2 regions of the Pseudomonas sp. TWP3-1 genome follow, and region 2 is predicted to be linked to the other one. Evidence: predicted binding sites of a transcription regulator. Region 2 holds the regulator's gene; the other holds the start of a gene.
The links. Region 2 encodes FliA, which starts transcription of late flagellar genes. Its sites were predicted from a motif close to CTAAAGTTTNNNNNNNNNNNGCCGNTAA; they were not measured.

Region 1: ACP7BN_RS00795 (methyl-accepting chemotaxis protein) is a predicted target of FliA. The motif match lies at 3,347-3,374, and genes of this name have one in related genera.

What each region holds. Positions count from the first base shown of each region.
Region 1 is NZ_JAFCUQ010000001.1:178,475-183,566, reverse strand. It holds gene ACP7BN_RS00805 (AAA family ATPase) at 286-810, opposite strand; gene pnuC (nicotinamide riboside transporter PnuC) at 807-1,370, opposite strand; gene ACP7BN_RS00795 (methyl-accepting chemotaxis protein) at 1,584-3,218, opposite strand; gene ACP7BN_RS00790 (undecaprenyl-diphosphate phosphatase) at 3,527-4,357, shown strand; gene ACP7BN_RS00785 (DUF1294 domain-containing protein) at 4,354-4,782, shown strand; gene ACP7BN_RS00780 (MmcQ/YjbR family DNA-binding protein) at 4,779-5,092, opposite strand, start outside.
Region 2 is NZ_JAFCUQ010000009.1:136,038-141,129, forward strand. It holds gene flhF (flagellar biosynthesis protein FlhF) at 1-1,138, shown strand, start outside; gene fleN (flagellar synthesis regulator FleN) at 1,252-2,082, shown strand; gene fliA (RNA polymerase sigma factor FliA) at 2,079-2,819, shown strand; gene ACP7BN_RS14660 (chemotaxis response regulator CheY) at 2,987-3,358, shown strand; gene ACP7BN_RS14665 (protein phosphatase CheZ) at 3,381-4,169, shown strand; gene ACP7BN_RS14670 (chemotaxis protein CheA) at 4,224-5,092, shown strand, end outside.

The sequences.
Region 1 (5,092 bases), on a different contig from region 2:
TTTGAAATTGCCGTGGATTCAAAGGCTTGAGTTGCGATGCCGCGCTGCTGATACAGAAACTGTTTCAACCGTGAAACACCCACCCGGCGCGGTAACTGCCGATTGGCATTGCAAAGCTCTGGCACAAGGGTTTGCGCGCAGGTGTTTCATCTGCGTAACAAGTCCCGTGACAAACTGATGAAGGGCGTTGAGACGGGCACTTTGCACCCGCAGATGTGTTTCAGGAATGGACACTTGTGCCCCAAAGCAGGGGAAAACAGGGGCACAGCCCCCCCGCAGAATGGGTCAGCCTGCCAGCAGCTCGGCCACGGCAGCGCAAGCCTGGCGGCGACGCTCGAGCCAGTCTCCCTGAATTATCAGCAGGGGTTGCTGATGCAATTGCAGCCAGGAGGAGGTGGCGTCAAAGAATGCCCTGCGCTCACTCAGTTGCGGCTGGCAGCGCTGGCCATCATCGGTCCAGTCGATCTGCTCCGGCGAGAGCAACAGATGCAGATCGTAATGACGACTGAGCAACTCTGGCTCCAGCCATGCCGGGCAATCGCCGAATAACGTCTGACTCCACAGAATATTGCTCAGCAAGTGCGTGTCGAGAATCAGCAGCGGCGGTTGTTGCGCGCGCGCCTGATCTTCCCAGTGCAACTGGCCGCGGGCGATCTCGGGGATATCTGCCAGGCAGGTGTCACGCGGGTTCTGCTCGATGAACCAGCGCACGTACTCGTCCACCCGCAGGCCGCCGAATTGTTCTTGCAGCGCCGCTGCCAGCCAGCTCTTGCCCGTGGATTCCGGGCCGGTCAGGACCACGACTTTCATGCGCGCAACGCCGGATCGGCACGCCATTCGCGCCAGCCTTGCACCGCGATCAGCGTGAACAGTGCATACAGCGCGGCAGTCAGGTACAGCCCTTTATAGAGGAACAGCCCGACGAAAATCACATCGAGTACGAACCACAGTGCCCAGCATTGCAGGCGTTTGTGTGCCATCCAGAATTGCGCAACCAGGCTGAAACCGGTCAGCGCGGCGTCGAGCCACGGCTGCGCAGCGTCGGTCCAGTGGGCCATGGCTGCGCCGAGCGCCAGACTGCCGACGGCACCGATAGCCAGGCCTTTGACAATCGACTGGGGGGCGAGTCGGCTCACCTGGCGCCCGTCATGCATCGAGCCGGCGCGGGTCCATTGCCACCAGCCGTAGACCTGCAGCGCGGCATAGATGACCTGCAACAACATGTCCGAATACAGCTTCACCTCAAAGAACACCCAGCTGTAAAGCAGCACCATGACCAGCCCGATCGGCCAGCACCAAGGATTCTGTTTGACCGTCAGCCAGACCGCGATCACCCCGAGGGCGGCAGCAAACAGTTCAAGCCCGGACATGCGAGATCCTTGGAGGAAATGGAGGAGGGCGCGGATTGTACCGAAAAACCTGCGGAGGTCAGCATTCCACGCCATAACTGTGGTTTGCCACAAATCCTGTGGGAGCTGCGGTGCGACGATTCGACTTGCCAGCGATTGCGTCGGCATAGCCAGCATTTTTGGTGAATGACACACCGCAATCGCTGGCAAGCCAGCTCCCACAGGGGAGAGAAATTACACGCGGAACTGGCGCAGGAGGCTGTTCAACTGTTCGCTCAACTGGCCCAACCGCGCACTGGCCACGCTCGACTGCTTCGCGGCCAGCGCCGTGCTGTGCGACAGTCCGGCAGCCTGAGTAACGTTCTGGTTGATGTCTTCAACCACATGCGCCTGTTGCAGCGTGGCACTGGCAATCGAAGCGTTCAGACCGTTGAGGTTACGCAGCGCCTGACCAATTGCACTCAGGCTCGCACCGGCCAGCCCCGCCTGTTCGATGGTCAGTTGCGAGGCCTTGCTGCTGTCGCCGATCACCTTCACAGCCGCTTCCGAGTGATTCTGCAAACGTTCGATCATCGTCTGGATTTCAGCGGTCGATTTCTGCGTACGCTGCGCCAGCAAACGCACCTCGTCAGCCACCACCGCAAAACCGCGACCTTGTTCACCGGCCCGCGCGGCTTCGATCGCCGCGTTGAGCGCCAGAAGGTTGGTCTGTTCGGCAATCGAACGGATCACTTCCAGCACACTGCCGATCTGCGTGCTCTCGGCCGCCAGCGTGCGAATCACTTCCACCGCTTGGTCGATAGTCCCCGAGAGCTTGTCGATCTGTTGCAGGCTGCCGTCGATATTGATCTGGCCCTGCTGCGCCTGTGCCTCGGCGTCGCGCATTTCGCTGGCGGCGTGTTCGGCGTTTTTCGCCACGTCCTGCACGCCGTAGGTGACTTCGTTGATGGCGGTGGCCACCAGTTCCATCTGCTGCGACTGTTGCTGGCTGCGCTGTTGCGCTTGAGTCGCATCGTTGCCCAGTTCGCTGGACGACTGGCCGAGTGCGCTGGCGGATTTCTGCAAGTCGCCGATGACCCCGCGCAACTTGGCGGTGAAGGCATTGAAGTGATGCGCCAGTTGCGTGACTTCGTCCTGGCCGTGGGTGTCGAGACTGCGCGTCAGGTCGCTTTCACCACTGGCGATGTTGGCCATGGCGTTTACGGTTTCCTGCAACGGGCGCACGATACTGCGCGCAATCAGGACCACCAGCAGCACCATGATCAGCGCAATCACCAGGCCCGCGACTGACGCTTTGATCACCTGGCCCTGGAACTCGGCCTGTACGTCATCGACATACACTCCGGAACCGAGGACCCAACCCCACGGCTCGAACAGTTTCACGTAAGAAGTCTTGGCTACAGGCTCACTGGCGCCGGGCTTCGGCCAACGGTAGTCGACCATCCCAGCGCCCTTGGCCTTGGCGATCGCGACCATTTCGTTGAACACCGCAAAGCCGTCCGGATCGCGGATCGCCGAGAGGTTCTGGCCTTCAAGTTTCGGATTGGTCGGGTGCATGACCATCACGGGCGTGAGGTCGTTGATCCAGAAATAGTCGTTCTGGTCATAGCGCAAGCCGCGAATGGCGGTCAGCGCCTGTTTCTGCGCGGCTTCACGGGTCAGGCTGCCGGCGGTTTCCAGGCCCTGGTAATAGTTCAGCAAACCGCTGACCGTCTGCACCACGTGCTGGGTTTTCTGGGCTTTGGCGTGATAGAGGTCGTCGTGGATCTGCTTGAGCATCAACACGCCCAAGGTCAACAACATCACCACGGCCACAATCAAGATGAGCCACAAGCGTCGGCTGATCGACACACTGCGCAAGCTGTTCATAACGCTGTCACTCCGATTTCTTTTTCTTGTAATAACTCACCGCCAGCATCCAACCACGTTTTGTGTGACCGGGCATACGCGACTCAAGTCGTACAGCGCACCAGCGCTAATACGGCGTGTCTGTTAGGATTTCGGCCCCGCGCGGAAAAACCTGAGTCGAGATTGATTTTTCACGCAATTTTGACTGTTTTGCAGCGATCCTCTGCGCCGGGAAAACGCTACAGAAACAGCCAGCTACGCTGGACGCAGTGCACAGTTGGAAAAATATTATCGGGGCATGCCAGCGGGTATCGCTTCTTGGGGGATTGATGGATCTTTGGACGGCCTTGCAGGCACTGATTCTTGGAGTTGTAGAGGGGCTGACGGAGTTTTTGCCCATTTCCAGTACCGGACACCAGATCATCGTTGCCGACTTGCTCAACTTCGGTGGCGAGCGGGCCATGGCGTTCAACATCATTATTCAGCTCGGCGCGATCCTCGCGGTGGTCTGGGAGTTTCGCCGCAAGATTCTCGATGTGGTCGTCGGTTTGCCGACTCAGCCGAGTGCACGCAAGTTCACCGCCAACCTGCTGATCGCGTTTCTACCGGCGGTGGTGTTGGGGGTGATCTTTGCCGACCTGATCCACGAATACCTGTTCAACCCGATCACCGTGGCTGCAGCGCTGGTGATCGGCGGCATCATCATGTTGTGGGCCGAACAGCGCCAGCACGAGGTACACGCTGAAACTGTCGACGAAATTCACTGGACCGACGCCTTGAAGATCGGCTTCGCCCAATGCCTGGCGATGATTCCCGGCACCTCGCGCTCCGGCTCGACGATTATTGGCGGTCTGTTGTTTGGCTTGTCACGCAAGACCGCCACCGAGTTTTCGTTCTTCCTCGCCATGCCAACCATGGTTGGCGCGGCGGTGTACTCGGGATACAAGTATCGCGACCTGTTCGTGCCGGCGGATTTTCCGGTGTTCGCGATTGGCTTCGTCACAGCGTTTATCTTCGCGATGATCGCGGTACGCGGTTTGCTCAAGTTCATCGCCAGCCACAGTTATGCGGCGTTTGCCTGGTACCGAATCGTGTTTGGTCTGGTGATTCTGGCGACCTGGCAGTTTGGCTGGGTTGACTGGTCGGCAGCCAAGCCATGAATGATGCCCGCTCACGCCGCCCGGATCAGCGTTCATCGGGGAGCAACATTCAGTACCTGAAGTTGAAACTGCTGGTGTTGCTGATCGTCTGCGCGTTGCCACTGTTTGGCGCCGCGTCGATGTGGCTGGACGGGATCTCGCGGGTAGCGCTGACGGCCTATGCGGTGGTCAGCGTGCTGGCGGTTTTGCTGTATTGGGCGGACAAACACAAGGCCCGTACTGGCGCTTGGCGCATCCCGGAAAATGTCCTGCACGCAGTGGAACTGGCCGGCGGCTGGCCCGGCGCATTGATCGCCCAGCAAGTGTTCCGGCACAAGACGCGCAAGGTGTCGTTTCAGATTCTGTTCTGGCTGATCGTGGTGTTGCATCAGGTGTTCTGGATTGATCAGTTGTTCATCGGTTCGACGCTTTCGGCGATGTTCTAAAGCAGCAGTCCGACCTGAGTTTTCTTCGGCAGTTTGCCCACCACCAGTTGATGCGAACGTTGCAACAGCCCTTGCAGTTCCTCGGCGCCCAGCGGGTAGGGCGGGTGCATGATGATCCACTGCGCCCGCGCCAGATACGGCGCCGGGTGAATGCCCGGACGGTCGCAATGGCCGAGAAACAAATCCTTGTCGACCTTGAATGCCAGTGAATCGCCGCGCAGCCCCTGCAAGGCGAACATCTTGTTGCCGGCAATTGAAAACACCCGCACGCCGCCCCATTTGTAATCCTCGCGTGCGCCGGGCAATGCCA
Region 2 (5,092 bases):
GTCGCGCATCGTCACCGCCCAGGCCGAGCTGAGCCTGCGTGGCGAAGCCGACGGCAACACCAATCAACAATTGTTTTCCGGGCTGCCGTTGACCGCTGGCCTGCCGCTGACTGCTGCCGAGCCGTTGAGCGAGCCGACTTACGCCGCTCCGGCACGTCCTGCTCCAGCACCTGCGCAAGCCTCCGGCGGTATCGACCCGCGTGCTCTGGACTCGATGCGTTTCGAACTGAACAGTCTGCGCGAGCTGATGGAAGTGCAACTCGGCACGCTGGCCTGGAATCAGCTGCAAGGCAGCCGTCCGGCGCAGGCCAATCTGTATCGTCGTCTGCAACGCATCGGCCTGTCCGGCCCGTTGTCGCGCGATCTGCTGGCGCTGACCACCGAAATTGAAGAACCCCGTCAGGCCTGGCGCATGTTGCTCGCGCACCTGGCGCGGATGATCGCCACCCCGGAAGTCGAGCCACTGGAAGAGGGCGGCGTGATTGCCATGGTCGGCCCTGCCGGCATGGGCAAGACCACCACCCTGGCCAAACTCGCCGCACGCTACGTGCTCAAGTACGGCGCGCAGAACATCGCGCTGGTGAGCATGGACAGTTTCCGCATCGGCGCGCAGGAGCAGCTCAAGACCTTGGGTCGCATCCTCAACGTCTCGGTGACTCACGTCGACCCGGGCCAATCGCTGGTGCAGGCGCTGGATCCACTGCTGCGCAAACGCGTGGTGCTGATCGATACCGCCGGCCTGCAAGCCAGCGATCCGGCACTGCGCATGCAGCTCGAAAGTCTGGCCGGGCGTGGCATTCGCTCAAAAAATTATCTGGTATTGGCAACCACCAGCCAGAAACAGGTTCTAACCGCCGCTTATCACAGTTACAAGCGTTGCGGGCTTGCCGGCTGCATCCTGACTAAACTGGATGAAACGGCCAGCCTTGGCGAAGTGTTGAGCCTGGCGATCAGTCATGAATTGCCGGTCGCGTACCTGACCGACGGCCCACGGATTCCGGATGATTTGCATCTGCCGCGCCGTCATCAATTGGTCAGTCGCGCCGTCAGCGTGCAAATGCAGGAAGAACCCAGCGAAGAAGCCATGGCCGACATGTTCGCTGATATCTACCACAGTCCGACCAAGCAGGTTGGCTGAGGTAATGAACAGTTTTTGTACCTACATCGGTGGTCTGCCACGCATTGTTCCGGTTGTGAACGCGCAGCCAGTAATGTGGCCTCCGTCTATGCAAGACAAGGTAAAGAAATAACATGGGCAGCATGCATCCCGTACAGGTGATCGCGGTGACCGGCGGCAAAGGTGGCGTCGGCAAGACTAACGTTTCAGTGAACTTGTCCCTGGCGCTGGCAGAACTTGGCCGTCGGGTCATGCTGCTGGACGCTGACCTGGGGCTGGCGAACGTCGACGTTCTGCTGGGCCTCACGCCCAAACGCACGTTGGCCGACGTGATCGAAGGCCGCTGCGAGCTGCGCGACGTGTTGTTGCAAGGCCCCGGCGGGATTCGCATCGTGCCGGCCGCCTCCGGCACTCAGAGCATGGTGCACCTGAGCCCGGCGCAACATGCCGGTCTGATTCAGGCATTCAGCGACATCGGCGACAATCTCGACGTACTGGTGATCGACACCGCTGCGGGTATTGGTGACTCGGTAGTCAGTTTCGTGCGCGCAGCGCAGGAAGTGTTGCTGGTGGTCTGCGACGAGCCGACTTCGATCACTGACGCCTACGCGCTGATCAAGTTGCTCAACCGCGATTACGGCATGAACCGCTTCCGCGTCCTCGCCAACATGGCGCAGAGCCCGCAGGAAGGGCGCAATCTGTTCGCCAAGTTGACCAAGGTCACGGATCGCTTTCTCGATGTCGCCCTACAATACGTCGGCGCCGTGCCTTACGACGAAAGTGTGCGTAAAGCGGTGCAGAAGCAGCGTGCGGTCTATGAAGCCTTCCCGCGTTCCAAGTGCGCGCTGGCGTTCAAGGCAATCGCACAGAAGGTCGATACCTGGCCGCTGCCGGCCAACCCGCGTGGGCATCTGGAATTTTTCGTCGAGCGCCTCGTGCAGCAAACGGCAGGGCCTGTTCTATGACCGCCAGCGGTATGAATTTCTACAAGAAGTCGGCACGTGACGCGCAGTACGAGTTGATCGAGCGTTACGCGCCACTGGTCAAACGCATCGCCTACCACTTGCTGGCACGCTTGCCGGCCAGTGTGCAGGTCGAAGATCTGATTCAGGCCGGGATGATCGGTCTGCTGGAAGTCTCGACCAAATACGACGCCAGCAAAGGCGCCAGTTTCGAAACGTACGCGGGCATCCGGATCCGCGGCGCCATGCTCGATGAAGTGCGCAAAGGGGACTGGGCTCCACGCTCGGTTCACCGCAATACCCGTATGGTCAGCGACGCAATTCGCTCGATTGAAGCTAAAACCGGCCGTGACGCTAAAGATCACGAAGTTGCGGCCGAACTCCAATTGAGTCTCGACGATTATTACGGGATTTTGAACGATACCTTGGGCAGCCGCCTGTTCAGTTTCGACGACCTGCTACAGGACGGCGAACATGAAGGGCTGCACGAGGACGGCGCGAGTGCTCATCTTGAGCCGTCGCGCGATCTGGAAGATGAGCGCTTCCAGGCCGCGCTGGCGGACGCGATTGCCAATTTGCCGGAGCGTGAGCGACTGGTGTTGGCGCTGTACTACGACGAAGAGCTGAACCTCAAGGAAATCGGTGAAGTCCTTGGCGTCAGCGAATCGCGGGTCAGCCAGTTACACAGCCAGTGCGCGGCCCGTTTGCGGGGGCGTTTGGGGGAGTGGCGAGCGCGCTGAAGACAGTGTGGGGACACTGTAGAGGAGGCTGGTGCGGTGGTGAACGGCACCGGTCTTGCTCTGTTGTGCTCCAGACAGTCATCGAGTGCTTTGCCGGAATGATTGAAATGGCGCGTCCAGGTGCTGGGCGCGTTTAAGACTGCTTGGAGGTCGAATTGAACAAAGACATGAAAATCCTCATCGTTGATGACTTCTCAACGATGCGGCGGATCATCAAAAACCTGTTGCGTGACCTTGGGTTCACCAACACGGTCGAGGCTGACGATGGCATCACCGCCATTCCGGTTCTCAACAGCGGCAGCATCGACTTTCTGGTAACAGACTGGAACATGCCGGGCATGACCGGTATCGACCTGCTGCGCCACGTGCGCGCCGATGAAAAACTCAAGCACTTGCCAGTGCTGATGGTGACCGCTGAAGCCAAGCGCGAACAGATCATCGAAGCAGCCCAGGCCGGTGTTAACGGCTATGTGGTGAAACCCTTCACGGCCCAGGCGTTGAAAGACAAGATCGAGAAGATTTTCGAACGCATCGGTTGAGAAACTGCGCCACGGGGGAGCTATGGACAACAACGAATCTTCACAGGGCGATTTTGAATCGACCCTGAAAAAACACGCGGTCGAATTGGTCGAAAGCCTTGAAAAGGGCAAGTTCGGCGACGCTGTGCAACTGATCCATGAGCTCAATCAGACCCGTGACCGTGGCCTGTACCAGGAAGTTGGCAAGCTCACACGTGAACTGCACAGTGCGATCGTCAATTTCCAGATTGACCCGAACATGCCGCAGGCCGAGGAAGTGTCGCAAATCACCGACGCAACCGAGCGTCTGGGCTATGTGGTCAAGCTCACTGAAGCCGCGGCCAACCGCACCATGGATCTGGTGGAAAGCGCCACCCCGCTGGTCAACGGCCTGGCTGATGAAGCCCAGAGCCTGAGCGCCGACTGGGGCCGCTTCATGCGTCGCGAAGTCGGGGCTGAAGAGTTCCGCGAGCTGGCGCGTCGGGTTGACGGTTTTCTGGCACGCAGCGGCACGGACAACCGTGCGGTGTCGAGCAACCTCAACGACATTCTGCTGGCTCAGGATTACCAGGACCTGACCGGTCAGGTGATCAAGCGCGTGACCCAACTGGTCACCGAAGTCGAAAGCAATCTGCTCAAACTCGTACTCATGGCCAGTCAGGTTGACCGCTTTGCGGGCATCGAACATGACCGTGCGGCGATGCTCGCTGAAAAAGATCCACAAAAACATCTCTCGCAGGGTGAAGGTCCGCAGATTCATGCCGATAAACGAGAAGACGTTGTGTCCGGTCAGGACGATGTGGACGATTTGTTATCCAGCCTCGGATTCTAGAGTTTTTGAATTTTAGGTTTTTTGGGTTTTTAGACCTGTAGGAGCACCCCATTAATGAGCTTCGGCGCCGATGAAGAGATCCTTCAGGATTTCCTGGTTGAGGCCGGCGAGATTCTTGAGCAGCTGTCAGAACAATTGGTCGAGCTGGAAAGCCGCCCGGATGATGCTGATCTGCTCAACGCAATTTTTCGCGGTTTTCACACTGTAAAAGGGGGCGCCGGCTTCCTTCAGCTCAATGAGCTGGTGGAGTGCTGTCACATCGCCGAAAACGTGTTCGACATCCTGCGCAAGGGTGAGCGTCGCGTTGATGCAGAGCTGATGGACGTTGTGCTTGAAGCACTGGACGCGGTGAACGGCATGTTCACCGAAGTGCGCGAGCGCAGCCCGATTACTGCTGCAACACCTGAACTGCTGGCCGCCCTCGCGCGTCTGGCGGAACCGCAATCGGCTGACGCCGTAGCGGTTGAAGAAGTGGTGGAAGCGCCGGTCGCCGAGAGCGAATCGGGTGACATCACCGATAACGAATTTGAGCAGTTGCTGGACTCGCTGAACGCCGTCAAGGCCGAAGCGGAAGCCCCGGCACCTGCGCCTGCGCCTGCTGCAACTGCGGCGGCCAGCGATGAAATCACCGATGCCGAGTTCGAGTCGTTGCTCGATCAACTGCACGGCAAAGGCCAGTTCGCGGTGGACGCTGTAGCTCCTGCGGCGGCGGCTCCTGCGGCGCCTGCTGCACCGGCCAAAGGCGACAACTCGGACATCACCGACGACGAATTCGAAGCGTTGCTCGATCAGTTGCACGGCAAAGGCAACTTTGCCGTTGATGCGCTGGAATCGGCGATTGCCTCGGTGCCTGCGCAAGCAGTCCCGACGGCGGCCGCTGCGGGCAGCGATCTGATCAGCGATCACGAGTTCGAATCGCTGCT